DNA from 2 places in the Bartonella alsatica genome. Region 2 is predicted to be linked to the other one. Evidence: predicted binding sites of a transcription regulator. Region 2 holds the regulator's gene; the other holds the start of a gene.

Region 1 (8,442 bases), 230 kb from region 2:
ATGATGGCTTCAATTTTTTTCATGCTAAACTTATCTCTAACATTATTTCGTCTTTTTAAACTGTTTTACTTCACATTGACAACTGAGAGATGTTTAATAGATACTTTTTACACAAAAAGTCAAAAATTATGTTACTGGAATATTCTTTGGAGAAAATTTTTCTTATTGCATAAATGGAGTGCTGTTGCTCTTTTGAGAAAAAATCTACAGGGCTTGTAAAGAATAAAAATGATACAACTACGAGATGTTTGGTTTTCTTTTTCTTAATTATTATTATACTGTGTTTTATGATAGGAATCGCTTTAAAAATTGGAATTATATAAAGGTCGGCGTAATAGAATTTCTTTCAAAAATTTTCCTGTATAGGAAGCAGGAACATGAATAATATCTTCAGGACGTCCAACTGCAACAATTTCACCGCCACGATCTCCACCTTCTGGTCCTAAATCAATAATCCAGTCAGCTGTCTTTATAACTTCAAGATTATGTTCAATAACTAAGACTGTGTTTCCTTGCTCGACGAGTTCATGCAGCACTTCAAGGAGTTTAGAAATATCATGAAAATGTAAGCCTGTTGTTGGTTCGTCCAAAATGTAGAGTGTACGTCCCGTTGTTTTGCGTGAAAGTTCTTTAGCGAGTTTTACACGTTGGGCTTCACCACCAGAAAGCGTTGTGGCTTGTTGTCCTACTTTGATATAGCCAAGACCGACTTTAATGAGGGTCTGCATTTTGTTGTGAATGGTGGGAACGGTTTGAAAAAACTCCTCTGCCTTTGCGATTGTCATATCCAAAATATCAGCGATGGATTGCCCTTTAAATTTTACTTCCAATGTTTCTCGATTATAGCGTTTTCCTTGGCAGACATCGCAAGTGACATAAACATCGGGTAAAAAATGCATTTCAATTTTGATAACCCCATCACCTTGACACGCTTCACAGCGTCCTCCCTTAATATTAAATGAAAAACGTCCTGCTTGATAACCGCGAGCTTTTGATTCTGGAAGTTCAGCAAACCACTCACGGATTGGGGTAAATACACCCGTATAGGTTGCGGGATTAGAGCGTGGGGTGCGTCCAATAGGTGCTTGGTTGATATCAATAACCTTATCGAGAAATTCTAATCCTTCAATTTTGTCATAGATTGCAGGACTGTAATGACTGCCCATGATGTGATATGATGCAGCTTTGAAAAGAGTTTCAATGAGAAATGTTGATTTTCCTCCACCTGAAACGCCAGTTACACACGTGAAAGTTCCAAGGGGGATCTTAGTACTGATATTTTTAAGGTTATTTCCACGAGCCCCAATAATTTTAAGTGTTTTCGATTTTGATATTTTGCGTCGTTGAGTAGGGACTTTAACAGTCATTTTCCCTGAAAGGTATTGGCCTGTGAGAGAGGAGGGATTTTTTATAATTTCTTGTGGAGTACCTTGTGCTGTGATTTCTCCACCATGAATCCCTGCTGCAGGTCCCATGTCAACTACATGGTCAGCAGCAAGAATGGCATCTTCATCATGTTCAACAACAATAACTGTGTTGCCAAGATCACGCAGATGGTGCAGCATTTTTAGAAGGCGTTCATTATCGCGTTGATGTAATCCGATAGAGGGTTCATCTAAAATATAGAGGACACCTGTAAGACCAGATCCTATTTGGGAAGCTAACCGAATGCGTTGACTTTCTCCTCCTGAAAGGGTGCTTGAACTTCGAGATAGGGTGAGATATTCAAGCCCCACATAATTTAAGAAAGCTAAGCGTTCACGAATTTCTTTTAAAATACGTATTGCAATATTATGTTGTTTTTCAGTGAGATGTCGGTGAATATTGGCGAACCAGTCATCTGCCTTTAGGATAGAAAGCTCTGATATTTGCCCAATATGCATTCCATGGATTTTGACAGCTAATGCCTCTGGTTTTAAACGGTAACCATGACAAGCTGGGCAGATAGAAGCAGACATATAACGCTCGATTTCTTCACGTGACCAAGTGGAATCCGTTTCTTTCCATCGTCGCTCCATATTAGGGATGATCCCTTCAAAATATTGAGTTGTTTTATGCGAACTTGAATCATTTCTGTAAGTACAAGAGATTTCTTTCTCTTTTGTACCATAAAGAATAGCATGTTGTGCTTCATTTGAGAGTACACACCATTTGTCCGTAAGTTTAAAACCATAAACTTTACCCAATGCTTCTAAGGTGTGACTGTAGTATAGTGAAGATGATTTAGACCAAGGTGCAATTGCTCCATTCTTTAAGGTAAGATTTTTATTTGGTACAATTTTTATCGGGTCTATTGTCTTTTTGATGCCAAGTCCATCGCAAAGAGAACAAGCGCCAAAAGGATTATTGAATGAAAAGAGGCGTGGTTCAATTTCAGGAATAGAAAATCCAGATATGGGGCAAGCAAATCTTTCTGAAAAAAGAAATCGTTTATGCGTTTCATTTTTTGATTTATAAGCGGACTCCTTTGTGGTTTCTTTCGGTGTCAAAGGTTGATCTGCCATTTCAGCAACTGCAAGCCCATTTGCTAGTTGTAAACAGGTTTCTATACTATCGGCTAAGCGAGAAGTAATGCCATCGTTTACTACAATGCGGTCTACTACGATATCTATGTCATGTTTGTACTTTTTATCAAGGGGAGGAATGTCAGGAATTTCATAGAATTTTCCATCAACTTTAGCGCGTTGAAATCCTTTTTTTAAAAGCTCGGTTAGCTCTTTTTTATATTCTCCTTTTCGTCCTCGTACTAAGGGGGCCATAATAAAAATCCGTGTCCCTTCTGGTAAGGCCATAATTTGATCAACCATTTGGCTTACTGTCTGGCTCTCAATAGGAATTCCTGTGGTAGGCGAATGAGGAACACCGATACGTGCAAAGAGAAGCCGCATATAGTCGTGGATTTCAGTGATGGTTCCTACCGTTGAACGAGGGTTGCGGCTGGTTGTTTTTTGTTCAATAGAAATGGCCGGAGAAAGACCATCTATTCGATCAACATCTGGTTTTTGCATTACTTCGAGAAATTGGCGTGCGTAAGCAGAAAGACTTTCAACATAACGGCGTTGTCCTTCAGCGTAAAGTGTATCAAAGGCTAAAGATGATTTACCTGATCCAGAAAGTCCTGTGATAACGATCAGTTTGTCACGAGGGAGATCGAGATCAATATTTTTAAGGTTATGCTCACGAGCCCCGCGGATAGAGATGTATTTTTGATGAGCCATATTTTATCCTTGGCATATGTGACAAAAATTGAGCGTCTAAAATAGAATAAAACTATTTTTTAGAATTACAACGTGTTTAACTGTTTTAACAAGGATAAAGAACAGGAGTTTTGTGGAAAGAAAAACGTAGAGAACAGCTTTTTATTTTCTAATAAAGGAATGAGCTATACGTTGTTAGCATATTTTGTTACAATTACGCAGTATGACATTTTAAAAAGGGTAACAAAATCCACAATTGAAGGTCAATTGCAGATATACTAAGTGACAAGATCAAGATGGTAATGACGACTATACAACAAGGATTATTTGTGAATTAAAATTTTGGAGTTTATGCAATGGCTGGTAGCCTTAATAAAGTTATTTTGATTGGTAATCTTGGTGCGGATCCTGAAATCCGCCGTTTGAATTCTGGTGATCAAGTAGCAAATTTACGTATTGCTACTTCAGAAAGTTGGCGTGATCGTAATACAAATGAGCGAAAAGAGCGGACAGAGTGGCATAATATCGTTATTTTTAACGAAAACCTAGTTAAAGTTGCAGAGCAATATTTAAAAAAAGGTAGCAAAATTTACATTGAAGGTCAGTTACAAACACGGAAATGGCAAGATCAAAATGGTAATGACCGTTATACAACAGAGATTGTTCTGCAAAAATACCGTGGTGAATTACAAATGCTTGAAGGGCGTGGGGCTCCTGGAGGGGTGCAAATGCACGGAGAAAATCAAGTGGGCAGCAATTATGCTAGTGGTGATTTTAGTGATAATAGCTCAAATCAAAGAAATGCTTTTGGTCAAAACAGTAGTCAATTGGAAGAAAGTTTTTCAAACAAATTAGATGATGACGTACCTTTTTAATAGTCTAATTTAATAGTCTAAGGTGCGATATTATTATCCTTTTTAGAATTGTTTATTTTAGGTTTTTAAAATTTAGCAAGGTTAAGCAGGTTCATTTTATCTATGATTTTAAATATAAATTAAGTAACATGTTGAAAATTATTGTTAAATTTCTTTTTTCTCGTGTGAGAGAAATTGGTATTTTTTTGCGTTTTTCGATATAAACAAAGTAAAGTGATTCTTTTTTGAAAGTCTTGAAGCCGTGACCGATTTTACTCCTCCCCCAGAACGTGATGTGCTGACCGGTATTGAACCAATTAATATTGTTGATGAAATGCAACGCTCTTATCTCGATTATGCGATGAGTGTGATTGTTTCACGTGCACTTCCGGATGTACGTGATGGTCTTAAACCTGTTCATCGGCGTATTCTTCATGCAATGAATGAAATGGGGCTTTCTTATAATAAGTCTTATCGTAAATCTGCAGGGGTAGTGGGTGAAGTTATGGGGAAGTTCCATCCCCATGGTGATGCTTCAATTTATGATGCTTTGGTGCGTATGGCACAGGATTTCTCTTTGAGAAATCCGTTGATAGATGGTCAAGGAAATTTTGGTTCTGTTGATGGTGATCCCCCTGCAGCGATGCGTTATACAGAATGTCGTTTAGAAAAAGTTTCGGAAGAACTGTTAGCTGATATTGATAAGGAGACGGTTGATTTTCAGGATAATTATGATGGGCGTGAGCGTGAACCGGTAGTGTTGCCAGCGCGTTTCCCTAATCTTTTGATCAATGGCGCAGGTGGTATTGCTGTAGGAATGGCAACCAATATTCCTCCCCATAATCTGGGTGAAGTCGTTGATGGTTGTATTGCTTTGATTGATGATCCCAATATCACACTTGATAAAATCATTGAAATTATTCCAGGTCCTGATTTTCCTACTGGTGGTATTATCCTTGGCCATTCTGGTGTTCGTTCGGCTTATGAAACAGGGCGTGGTTCAATTATTATGCGTGCTAAAGTTGATGTTGAGGAAATTCGCAGCGGTCGACAAGCAATTATTGTGAGTGAAATCCCTTATCAAGTTAATAAAGCAACAATGATTGAAAAAATGGCCGAGTTGGTGCGCGATAAACGCATCGAAGGAATTGCTGATTTGCGTGATGAATCTGACCGAGATGGATATCGCGTCGTTATTGAATTGAAGAAAGATGTTGTTGCAGAAATTGTTTTGAACCAATTGTATCGTTATACGCCGTTGCAAACTTCTTTTGGTTGTAATATGGTGGCGTTGAACGGGGGAAAACCTGAACAGATGACGTTGCTTGATATGCTTCGTGCATTTGTTTCTTTCCGTGAAGAGGTTGTAAGTCGGCGAACAAAATATCTTTTGCGTAAAGCACGAGAGCGTGCACATGTTTTAGTCGGTCTCGCGCTTGCTGTTGCCAATATTGATGAGATTATAGCGCTTATTCGTAAAGCTCCTGATCCACAGAGTGCGCGTGCCCAATTAATGGAACGGCGCTGGCCAGCGGCTGATGTAGCGTCTTTGATTAAACTTATTGATGATCCCCGTCATATTATTCATCAGGATAATACTTATAATTTATCTGAAGAACAAGCGCGTGCTATTTTGGAATTGCGCTTGCAAAGATTGACGGCGCTTGGGCGTGATGAAATTGCTGATGAATTGAATAAAATTGGTGTGGATATTGCTGATTATCTTCATATTTTGGCATCGCGTTCGCGCATCATGCAAATTGTTAAGGATGAACTAAATGCTCTTCGCGAAGAATTTGCAACTCCTCGACGTACAGTATTTGGTTTTGGTAGCGCTGAGATGGATAGTGAAGATCTCATTGCGTCGGAAGATATGGTGGTAACAGTTAGTCATAGTGGTTATATTAAGCGTGTACCTCTCAATACATACCGGGCGCAACGGCGCGGTGGTAAAGGGCGTTCTGGTATGTCTACGAAAGATGAGGATTTTGTAACGCGATTATTTGTGGCTAATACGCATACACCGGTTCTTTTCTTTTCGTCTCGCGGAATTGTGTATAAGGAAAAAGTTTGGCGTTTGCCACTTGGTACGCCGCAATCGCGTGGGCGCGCTCTGATTAATATGCTTCCCTTGCAGAAAGGTGAGCGTATAACGACCATTATGCCCTTGCCAGAAGATGAAGCGAGTTGGAGTGCATTAGATGTGATGTTCGCAACGACACGCGGGACTGTGCGTCGTAATAAATTATCAGATTTCGTTCAAGTTAATCGCAATGGCAAAATTGCAATGAAACTTGATGAAGAAGATGAAATTCTTTCTGTAGAAACTTGTACAGAACATGATGATGTCGTTTTAACAACAGCTAATGGACAATGTATTCGTTTTCCAGTCGTTGATGTTCGTGTTTTTGCAGGGCGTAATTCGGTAGGAGTACGTGGTATCAATTTAGCTAATGGTGATAAAGTCATTTCGATGACTATTTTAGAGCATGTCGTGGCGACATCTGTTGAGCGTTCTGCCTATATTAGACGTGTGATTCATGAACGGCGAGCTGCTGGTGCAGATGCTGAAGATATCTTAACTCTTGATGAAGATGACGAGGGAACGGAAACAGAGTTAACAGATGAACGTTATGCAGAACTTAGTGCCTGTGAGCAAATGCTTTTAACAGTTAGTGAATTTGGTTATGGAAAACGATCTTCCTCATACGAATTTCGAATTTCGGGACGTGGTGGAAAAGGCATTCGTGCAACAGATCCATCTAAGACGTCTGAAATTGGCAAATTAGTAGCGGCTTTTCCAGTGAAGGTGCAAGACCAAATTATGTTGGTATCAGATGGGGGGCAGCTTATTCGTGTTCCTGTTGATGGTATTCGTATAGCAGGTCGCTCAACTAAAGGGGTAACAATTTTCAATACAGCTGAGGGAGAAAAAGTCGTATCGGTTGAGCGTATTTCTGAATCTGAGGATGATGCTAACCGATTGAATGATGAAGCTAGAAAGCATTCTGTAATGGTTGATATGAGTGAAGAGAAATAATTCTAAAGTTAGCTATGTAAAATGATGAAAATTGCTCTTTATGCGGGTTCCTTTGATCCTCTTACAAACGGTCATCTTGATGTTTTACGAAGCAGTTTAGTTTTGGCCGACAAAGTGGTCGTGGCTATAGGTAAACATGCTGGAAAAAAAACACTTTTTAATTTTGAAGAGCGTGTTGATTTAATTACACAAGTGGGAAAAGATTTGTTAAGAATAGGACCTGATCAATTGCAGGTTGTTTCGTTTGATACACTTTTAATTGAGAAGGCTCGTGAAATTGGTGCCTCATTTCTTATTCGTGGATTGCGTGATGGCTCTGATCTTGATTATGAAATGCAAATGGCAGGGATGAATGGTATCATGGCTCCTGAATTGCAAACTGTTTTTTTGCCCGCGAGTGTATCTGGACGTACGATAACTTCAACATTGGTACGTCAAATTGCCTCTATGGGAGGTAATGTAGCACCCTTTGTTCCTCCAAATGTTGCACAAGCTTTACGCTTGAAATTTCAATCTTTAAGAGAGAATGATTGTGTATTTTAGAGTTTTTGCTATTTTAACGTGTATTTTTTGCTTTTTCTCATTGAGTGCTGTAGCAAGTGATTCTAACGTTCTTGTTTTATCTCTCAAGAATGGTGATGTCGTTATTCGTTTTCGTTCTGATTTAGCGCCAAAACATGTTGCACAAATCAAGAGATTAACAAAAGAAGGTGCCTACAACAACGTTGTATTTCACCGTGTTATTCCAGGCTTTATGGCACAGACTGGTGATGTAAAGTTTGGAAAAAAGGGCAGTGTAGACTTTGATCTTAAACGTGTTGGTACGGGTGGTTCAAATTATCCCAATATACCAGCAGAGTTTTCAGAGCAACCATTTAAGCGTGGCACTGTTGGTATGGCACGTTCACAAGATCCTCATTCAGCTAATTCTCAGTTCTTTATTTGTTTTAATGATGCTGCTTTTTTAAATGGTCAGTATACTGTTATCGGAGAGGTTATAAAGGGAATGGATGTTGTTGATCAAATCAAAAAAGGTACCACAAGTAATAATGGGTCTGTAATAGATCCTGATATTATTTATGCTGCCACTTTACAGCTAATCAGTGAAGCAAAGGAGTAGGTCCGTATGGACAAAATTAAAGATCTGGAGAACACCTTAATTCTTGAAACCACGAAGGGCAGAGTGATTATTGAGCTTTTTGCTGATTTAGCTCCTTGTCATGTTGCACGTATTAAAGAACTCACCCGTGACGGTGCTTATGATAATGTTGTTTTTCATCGTGTTATTGATGGTTTTATGGCTCAAACTGGTGATGTGCAATTTGGAAAGAAGGACGGTGAAAAATTTAAT
Region 2 (8,442 bases):
ACACAAGCCATTTCTCTTGTAGAAAGTGAGTGGAACATACGGTTGACTTTTCATTTGGTCAACACCTTTCGAAAAAAATATTATTATTCGGTTTAGTTATCAATACTTTTCTCTCTTTTCTCATCACTGTAGATACAGGCTTTTCTGTATTTTGAGTTTGAATGAAAGAAAGAATTTCAACATAAAATGCATCATAACTTCGAAAACATGAAAGAACACATATTTCAAAATTATAAAAAGAGCAGGAAATACATAAAAACGGTAACATGGGATTAATATATAATCGCAGAAAATAACAAACAAACCAGTAGATGCTCCGTTGTTGAGTTCAGTCAATAAAAAAATACATTTATTGGAAATTAGGTATTATATCAATTTCCTAAAAATATAGTTGCCCATTTTTATATCTTTAAATATTTTTTCTCACTTTTCAATATGAGTGCGACTTTAATAATGTACAATAGTCTTACAAAGTATAAATATTATTATTTATAAATAAATATTAATTACAGTAAAATTTAAATGGTTAATTTATATCATAAATAATTATTAATAAAAAATTATTTACTACATTATTTAATATATTATATATATAAAAATATCTTAATACATAACTAAAATTAAAATTTATATTATAACATGTAATTATTTATTAATGCAAATAAATAATTGTTACTTTATAATAATTATAACTCAATAATAATAAAGTAAATATTTTTATTTTATATCAAAAAAAATTTATAATATTTATAAAATAATTATATTTTATTTAATACTTTTTCTTATTTTTGATTCTTGTGATTGGAATATTGAATGCTAACATGTAAACAATATGAGCTACTCTTGTTCATCCATAATCATATGAAAGAAACTGGTGTTCCTCCTTCCTTTGATGAAATGAAAACTGCATTGGAACTTTCTTCAAAGTCTGGCATTCATAAGCTAATGATAGCCTTAGAACAACGAGGTTTTATACGCCGCTTGCCGAATCGTGCTCGCGCAGTGGAGATAATTCGACTTCCAGATAAAATAACATTTAATCTTTCTTTAGCTCGTAAAATTTCTCCTAATATGATAGAGAAAAATAAAAGAAAAATATCAAAAAACTTTGGTGATCTTGGTAACTTTAAGGTAGAAAAGAAAGAGAATGTCATTATTCCTATTATGGGCCGCATTGGTGCAAGTATACCTATCTCCTCTATAATACAACAAACAGATACGCTTTCTTTACCACAAGATATGATTAATTCGGGTGAACACTATGCTTTAGAAGTCAGAGATGATTCTATGATTGAAGCTGGTATTCTTGATAAAGATATTATAATTGTTAAACGCCAGAGCACAGCAATAACAGGTGAAATTATTGTTGCATTTATTGATAAAAAGGAAGCAACTTTAAAACGTTATCGACGCAAAGGAGCCTCTATTGCATTAGAAGCAGCAAATCCTCACTACGAAACACGTATATATGGATCCGAGCGTGTAAAAATAGAAGGTAAACTTATTGGACTCATTCGTAAATATTAGAATGCCTAGAATATTCATAGATTTAGTAAAAAATTATTTGGTATTTTTGTCGTGTTATGCCACATTCAGTAATAATGACATATGTAGTCATAAAGTGTTTTAGCTAAAAACAGATAACTTTGTAAAAAATTTTATTGCATATGTATCAAAAATAAAGAGCACTTTCATTCTTAATGAATTTAAAATAGCAAATAAAATTTAATCGTTATTAAAGTTGCAGGTTTTATCATGGTAGCACCTCGTATTAGTTTTGTCTCACTTGGATGTCCAAAAGCACTGGTAGATTCTGAGCGAATTATTACAAGACTCCGGTCTGAAGGTTATGAAATCTCACATAATCATCGAGGTGCTGATGTCGTTATTGTAAACACCTGTGGTTTTCTTGATTCTGCTAGACGTGAATCATTAGCTAATATTAATAAAGCCCTCAAAGAAAATGGAAAAGTTATTGTAACCGGCTGTCTTGGTTCTGATCCTGATGTTATACGTCAAGCACATCCTAGTGTATTAGCCATTACAGGACCACAAGCCTATGAAAGTGTTATACAAGCTGTTCATACAGCAATTCCCCCACGTCATGATCCCTTTGTCGATTTAGTTCCCCCGCAAGGCATTCGTTTAACACCTCGTCATTATGCCTACTTAAAAATCTCTGAAGGATGTTCTAATCGATGTAGTTTTTGTATTATTCCTACTTTACGTGGTAATCTTACTTCGCGTCCTATTAATGATGTTCTTCGCGAAGCTGAAAAACTTGTACAGGCCGGTGTAAAAGAGCTTTTAGTTATCTCACAAGATACGAGTGCTTATGGCATTGATATTAAATATCTCGAAAGCTCTTGGAAAGAGCGTACAATAAAAACAAAATTTTTTGATCTTTGTCGTGAACTAGGCAATATGGGTATTTGGATACGCATACATTATGTTTATCCTTATCCTCATGTTGACGAAGTTATTGAACTTATGGCTGCAAAAAAAATTCTTCCTTATCTAGATATTCCTTTTCAGCATGCTTCACCAACTGTTTTACGCAATATGAAACGTCCTGCTCTTATGGAAAAAATAAATCGTAGAATTGAAAAGTGGAGAAAAATTTGTCCGGATCTCTCCTTACGATCAACATTTATTGTCGGCTTTCCAGGCGAAACAAATGAAGATTTTAATATACTCCTTGAATGGCTAGAAGAAGCAAAAATTGAACGAGCTGGATGCTTTAAATATGAAGAAGTAAAAGGTGCTGTTGCAAATGATTTGGGATTAGGAAACATTTCTGAAGAAGTAAAAGAAAACCGCTGGCATCGCTTTATGGCAAAACAACAACAAATTTCTACTCATCTTTTAAAGAAAAAAATCGGAAAAAGACTCCAAGTTCTCATTGATGAAAGTCAAGGAAAAATTGCTAAAGGTCGTAGTCAATATGATGCTCCGGAAATAGATGGTGTTGTACATATATCATCACGACGACCGCTACGTGTCGGCGAATTTGTTACCGTAAAAATCGAAAAATCAGATGCTTATGATCTTTATGGAATAGCAGTTTGAAAATATAAGGCTAAACTTCCTGTACTTAAATAACTCAGCTTTATAATAAGCTTCCAAAATCAAAAATTTTTTTATCGAGCAAATGGCTTGGGCGGACATTTGTTAAGGCGCGAATCATAGTATCTTTACGTCCTGGCATTCTTTTTTCGATATCCTTTAGCATTTCTTTCATTGCATAGCGTTGTAAACCATCCTGGCTACCACAAAGATTACAAGGAATGATAGGAAACCGCATTGCTTGTGAAAATTTTTCCATATCTTCTTCAGCAGCGTAAACAAGAGGACGCAAAACAAAAAGATCTCCTTCGTCGTTTATAAGCTTTCCAGGCATGGCTGCTAATCGTCCACCATGAAACAAATTCATAAAAAATGTTTCTAAAACATCATCACGATGATGTCCAAGAACTAATGCAGAACATCCCTCTTCACGTGCAATACGATATAAGTTACCACGTCTCAATCGCGAACAAAGTGAACAATATGTTTGCGTATGTGCCAATTTATCTGTAACAATGGAATAAGTATCCTGATACTCAATACGATATGGGATATTATAAGAATCTAAAAAGTCTGGAAGAACATATTTTGGAAAGCCTGGTTGCCCTTGATCAAGATTACAAGCTAGAATTTCAACAGGCAAAAGACCGCGCCATTTTAAATCTAAAAGAAGCGCTAAGAGGCCATAAGAATCCTTTCCACCTGATAAAGCAATAAGCCATTTTTTTCCTGAAGAAAGCATGGAAAAATCATCTAATGCTTGCCGTATATGACGTAAAAGCCGTTTACGCAGTTTATGAAACTCCACAGTTGAAGGAGCAACTCGAAATATCGGATGACAATTATCAGTTTCTTTCACAAAAGAATCAGTTTTCTCTATATTCTCTCCCATTGCTTGATATCCGAGTGAAATATTATCCATAATTCTGCACAATAAATAGCTTGTTCTGCAAAAATGACAAAGATAACAACAGACGTCACACAGCTTAAACGAGATATTCCATTGATCCACAGAGAAAAGAAACAGACCTATACAAGCCATATTGTTATAAAATATAACAATAAACTTGATATAATGCCATTCACAAAAACTACTTGTTAGCTTTAAACACTATAAAGCAAAACAACACTTCTGGCGTATAATAAAACGACAGAGAGTAAAACTCCCCTATAAAGAATTTAACGAGAATAAAATTCAACAACCAAATTGGGTTCCATTTGCACAGCATAAGGAACATCTGCAAAAGCAGGAACACGCGTAAACGTCGCTTTCATCTGATTATGATCTGCATCAATATACTCAGGCACATCACGCTCTGCTAACTGCACAGATTCTAGTACCAAAACAAGCTGTTTTGACTTTTCACGAACTTCGATAACATCACCTGGTTTACAACGATACGATTGAATATTCGTGCGCCGACCATTTACATTGACATGACCATGATTGATAAATTGACGAGAAGCGAAGATCGTAGGCACAAATTTCGCACGGTAGACGACAGAATCTAAACGTGATTCCAAAAGCCCGATAAGATTTTCACCAGTATCACCACGTCGACGAGCAGCTTCTTCATAAGTTTTACGGAATTGTTTTTCTGAGATATCACCGTAAAATCCTTTTAATTTCTGCTTAGCACGCAATTGCACACCATAGTCAGAAAGCTTTCCTTTACGGCGTTGTCCATGCTGACCCGGACCATAATCACGACGGTTCACAGGAGATTTCGGTCGCCCCCAAATATTTTCTCCCATACGGCGATCAATTTTATACTTCGTTGTTTCGCGTTTGCTCATCGCATTTCCTTTAAAAACAGAAATAAGATCCTACAGTAAGATCTCAAGGAAACGCGCCCTCCTTTGCCTTCAAATCAAAAGACTGACAGGACTCTTTAACATATAACATGCAAAATTATCCACGGGACACGTCAATTAATGCCATTTTCTCGAAAGAGAAAGCTGGAGAGGATTTTATTGATCTTGCACTGCAAAGTCAACTCCTTTCACAATATTTAAGCTAAATCCTTTTAATAAACGCTCTGTTGAAGGGGTTACATTTTGCGATGTAAATAAAGCAAAATCTTTATGCTTCTTTATGTTTTGGCGATTCTCTCTTTTCGGTAATAATGTTCTTGTGTGTTTGGCTACAGCTTTTGCTGGATTAATCCATTCAACTGGCCATAAAGCTTGTTTACGAAAAAATTTCATCAAAAAAGGGTAATGTGTACAAGCTAAAACAATAATATCAGTATATTTGCCATTTTTCTCAACAAAGCACGGAAGTATTTCGTGACGTAATTCTTCCAAATCTATAGGCTTTCCACGTAAATAATCTTCAGCAAATCCAGCAAGTTTTTCACTTCCAACTAGCTGAACATGACATTGAGCAGCAAAAGTATTGATTAATTCATAAGTATAAGCACGCTTCACTGTTCCAGGAGTGGCTAATACTGAAATAAAACCAGATTTTGTTTGTTCAGCTGCTGATTTAATTGCGGGAACTGTTCCTACAAAAAGAATATGAGGAAATTTCTCTCGTAAATCAGTCATCATTAGTGTAGAAACCGTATTGCAAGCAATTACACATAAGGCGGGATTATAGAGTGTTAAAAGATTTGTGAAAATCTTTAAAATTCTTTTTTTCAGAACATTTTCTTTCCAATTCCCATAAGGAAATCCCGCATCATCAGCAACATAAATAAATTGCATTTCAGGAACAAGAACGCGCACTTCCCTCAATACTGTTAAACCACCAATGCCACTATCAAAAAAAAGAACAGGCCGTTTATTCATTGGATTTCACACTTGTTTTTAATTTTTTACGTTCACGATCTACGGGTGCACCGCTTCCCCGCGGTAATTGAGGAGAAAAATGATCCAATGAAGAGACAATCCCTCGTAGCAAGTGAACCTCAGATTCACTAAAATTAGCACGTGTAAAAACAGAACGTAGATTTGCAAGCATCACTTCTTTGCGTTCTCGGGGCCTAAAATATCCACGAATATCCAAAGCTTCTTCTAATTGAGATAAAAAACCATGAAACGTTGCTTTATTTGCCGGCTCCATCTCTACAGTACGAAAAGCCGTATCGCTCACATTTTCTAAACCTGATTTCATCCATTCGTAAGATATAAGCAAAACCGCTTGCGCAATATTGAGTGATGCAAAAGCAGGATTAACTGGAAAAGTGATGATTTCATCAACAAGACTGATTTCATCATTTTCTAATCCACACCTTTCTCTTCCAAATAAAATACCCGTTTGATGCCCAATCCTCTCACGCTGACGTAGCATACTCGCTGCTTCAACAGCACTTTTGACGGTCTTAAAACCACATCTTTCACGTGCCGTTGTAGCAAAAATATAATGCAAATCCGCAATCGCATCACGTAATGTATCAAAAACTATTGCCTCATTAATGACATGATCTGCTTTGCTTGCTGCAGCCCTGGCTTTTTCATTTGGAAATATTTCTCGAGGTTTGACTAACCGAAGCTTAGAAAGCCCAAAATTCGCCATAGCTCTTGCTACCATACCAATATTCTCAGGCAACTGCGGTTCGACTAAAATAATAATTGGACCATCTGTTAAATTTTTACGATTCTTATTGGTTCCGGCCATTAATTCTACCTAATTCTATATATTATGCTCCTATCGTTGTTTTTTTTTAAACGCAATCTTTTAAAGAGAATATTCCAAGAAATAACCTTTTTAATAACAAATTATAGTCAATATTATATTCTCATTCAAAATTCATGATGAAAAATATTAACAATAAATTATGAAAGCAAAAACAAAATTTAGTTTTTAAATCTTAGAGCGACTATGTAGATCACTTTAATGTTAACCATGGATTATTTAACATATAATATTTTACAAAACACAATCTGAGTTGAATTATAAAACTATGCGTTTTAAGAGAGGAATATGCTCTTTATTCCAAAACTTTTTCCTGCAAAGCTTATCCGTCGTTATAAACGTTTTCTTGCTGACGTTAAATGGGATAACCAACACATGTTTACCGTGTCAGTCCCTAATACAGGATCGATGCTTGGATTAATAACTCCAAACACCAATATTTGGCTTTCATATAATAACAACTCCAAACGAAAATACGCATATCGATTAGAAATTATTGAAGTAAATAATACTTTAGTTGGCATCAACACGGCTTTACCAAACAGACTTGCATTAGAAGCAATTCAAAATGGATTATTACCCGAATTAAGTAAATACAAAACCACTTTGAAAGAACAACGTTATGGAACACAATCACGGATCGACTTTCTTCTGTGTGATGGCATCGTTCCTGACTGTTATCTAGAAGTCAAAAATGTCCATTTTATGCGCCAAAAAGGGTTAGCAGAGTTTCCTGATACTGTAACAAAACGTGGCACACGTCATCTTGAAGAGCTCATAAAAGTTGTGCAACAAGGAAAACGAGCCGCTATGCTTTATATAATTCAACGAGAGGATTGTTCAGCTTTTACAATCTGCGATGACCTTGATCCAATCTATAGACGTACATTTGATTTAGCATTAAAATCAGGAGTAGAATTTTACGCTATAAAATGTCACGTAAGTGCAGAAGGCATTTTTCCGATTCATAGAGTGAAAATAGAAATATAGAAAAAGCAATGACTGATTATATTGAATATAATAAAATACCCTTAAAATTTAACGGACAGATCCGTATTTTTGACGAAGATGCTTTTGCTAAAATGCGTAAAGTCGGTCGCATTGCTGCGGAATGTCTTGATGCACTTACGGATATTATTAAGCCTGGTGTAACTACGCAAGAAATTGATGATTTTGTATTTATTTTTGGTGCTAAACAAGGTGCTCTTCCTGCTGACCTGAATTACCATGGATACAGTCATTCATGCTGTACATCCATCAATCATGTTGTTTGCCATGGAATCCCCAATAGCAGACCCTTGCAAGAAGGTGATATTGTTAATATTGATGTGACCTTTATTCACGATGGTTGGCACGGAGATTCAAGCCGCATGTACCCTGTTGGAAAAATCAGACGTGCTGCAGAACGTCTTCTAAGAATAACATATGAAAGTCTTATGAGAGGAATTTCTGTAGTCAAACCGGGTGCAACTACGGGTGATATTGGTGCAGCCATTCAAAATTATGCAGAATCTGAACGATGTTCAATTGTAAGAGATTTTTGCGGACATGGAATCGGACAGCTTTTTCATGATGCACCCAATATACTTCATTATGGAAATCCTGGGGAAGGAATAGAACTAAAACAAGGTATGATATTTACAATTGAGCCGATGATCAACCTTGGGAAACCACAGGTTAAAATTTTATCTGACGGTTGGACTGCCGTTACACGTGATCGATCTCTTACCGCACAG

What was found. Region 2 encodes LexA, which represses DNA repair genes until DNA is damaged. Its sites were predicted from a motif close to TGTTCNNNNTGTGTTCNG; they were not measured.
Region 1: a site for LexA is predicted at 3,337-3,354, ahead of uvrA (excinuclease ABC subunit UvrA). Genes of this name have one in related genera too.

What each region holds. Positions count from the first base shown of each region.
Region 1 covers NZ_CP058235.1:196,076-204,517, reverse strand. The annotation lists gene HWV54_RS00855 (P-II family nitrogen regulator) at 1-23, opposite strand, end outside; gene uvrA (excinuclease ABC subunit UvrA) at 303-3,218, opposite strand; gene ssb (single-stranded DNA-binding protein) at 3,554-4,072, shown strand; gene gyrA (DNA gyrase subunit A) at 4,314-7,091, shown strand; gene coaD (pantetheine-phosphate adenylyltransferase) at 7,116-7,634, shown strand; gene HWV54_RS00830 (peptidylprolyl isomerase) at 7,618-8,211, shown strand; gene HWV54_RS00825 (peptidylprolyl isomerase) at 8,218-8,442, shown strand, end outside.
Region 2 covers NZ_CP058235.1:1,622,183-1,630,624, reverse strand. The annotation lists gene lexA (transcriptional repressor LexA) at 814-1,527, shown strand; gene rimO (30S ribosomal protein S12 methylthiotransferase RimO) at 1,756-3,069, shown strand; gene ttcA (tRNA 2-thiocytidine(32) synthetase TtcA) at 3,110-3,988, opposite strand; gene rpsD (30S ribosomal protein S4) at 4,246-4,863, opposite strand; gene murI (glutamate racemase) at 5,038-5,859, opposite strand; gene HWV54_RS06665 (RNA methyltransferase) at 5,852-6,688, opposite strand; gene sfsA (DNA/RNA nuclease SfsA) at 6,995-7,696, shown strand; gene map (type I methionyl aminopeptidase) at 7,705-8,442, shown strand, end outside.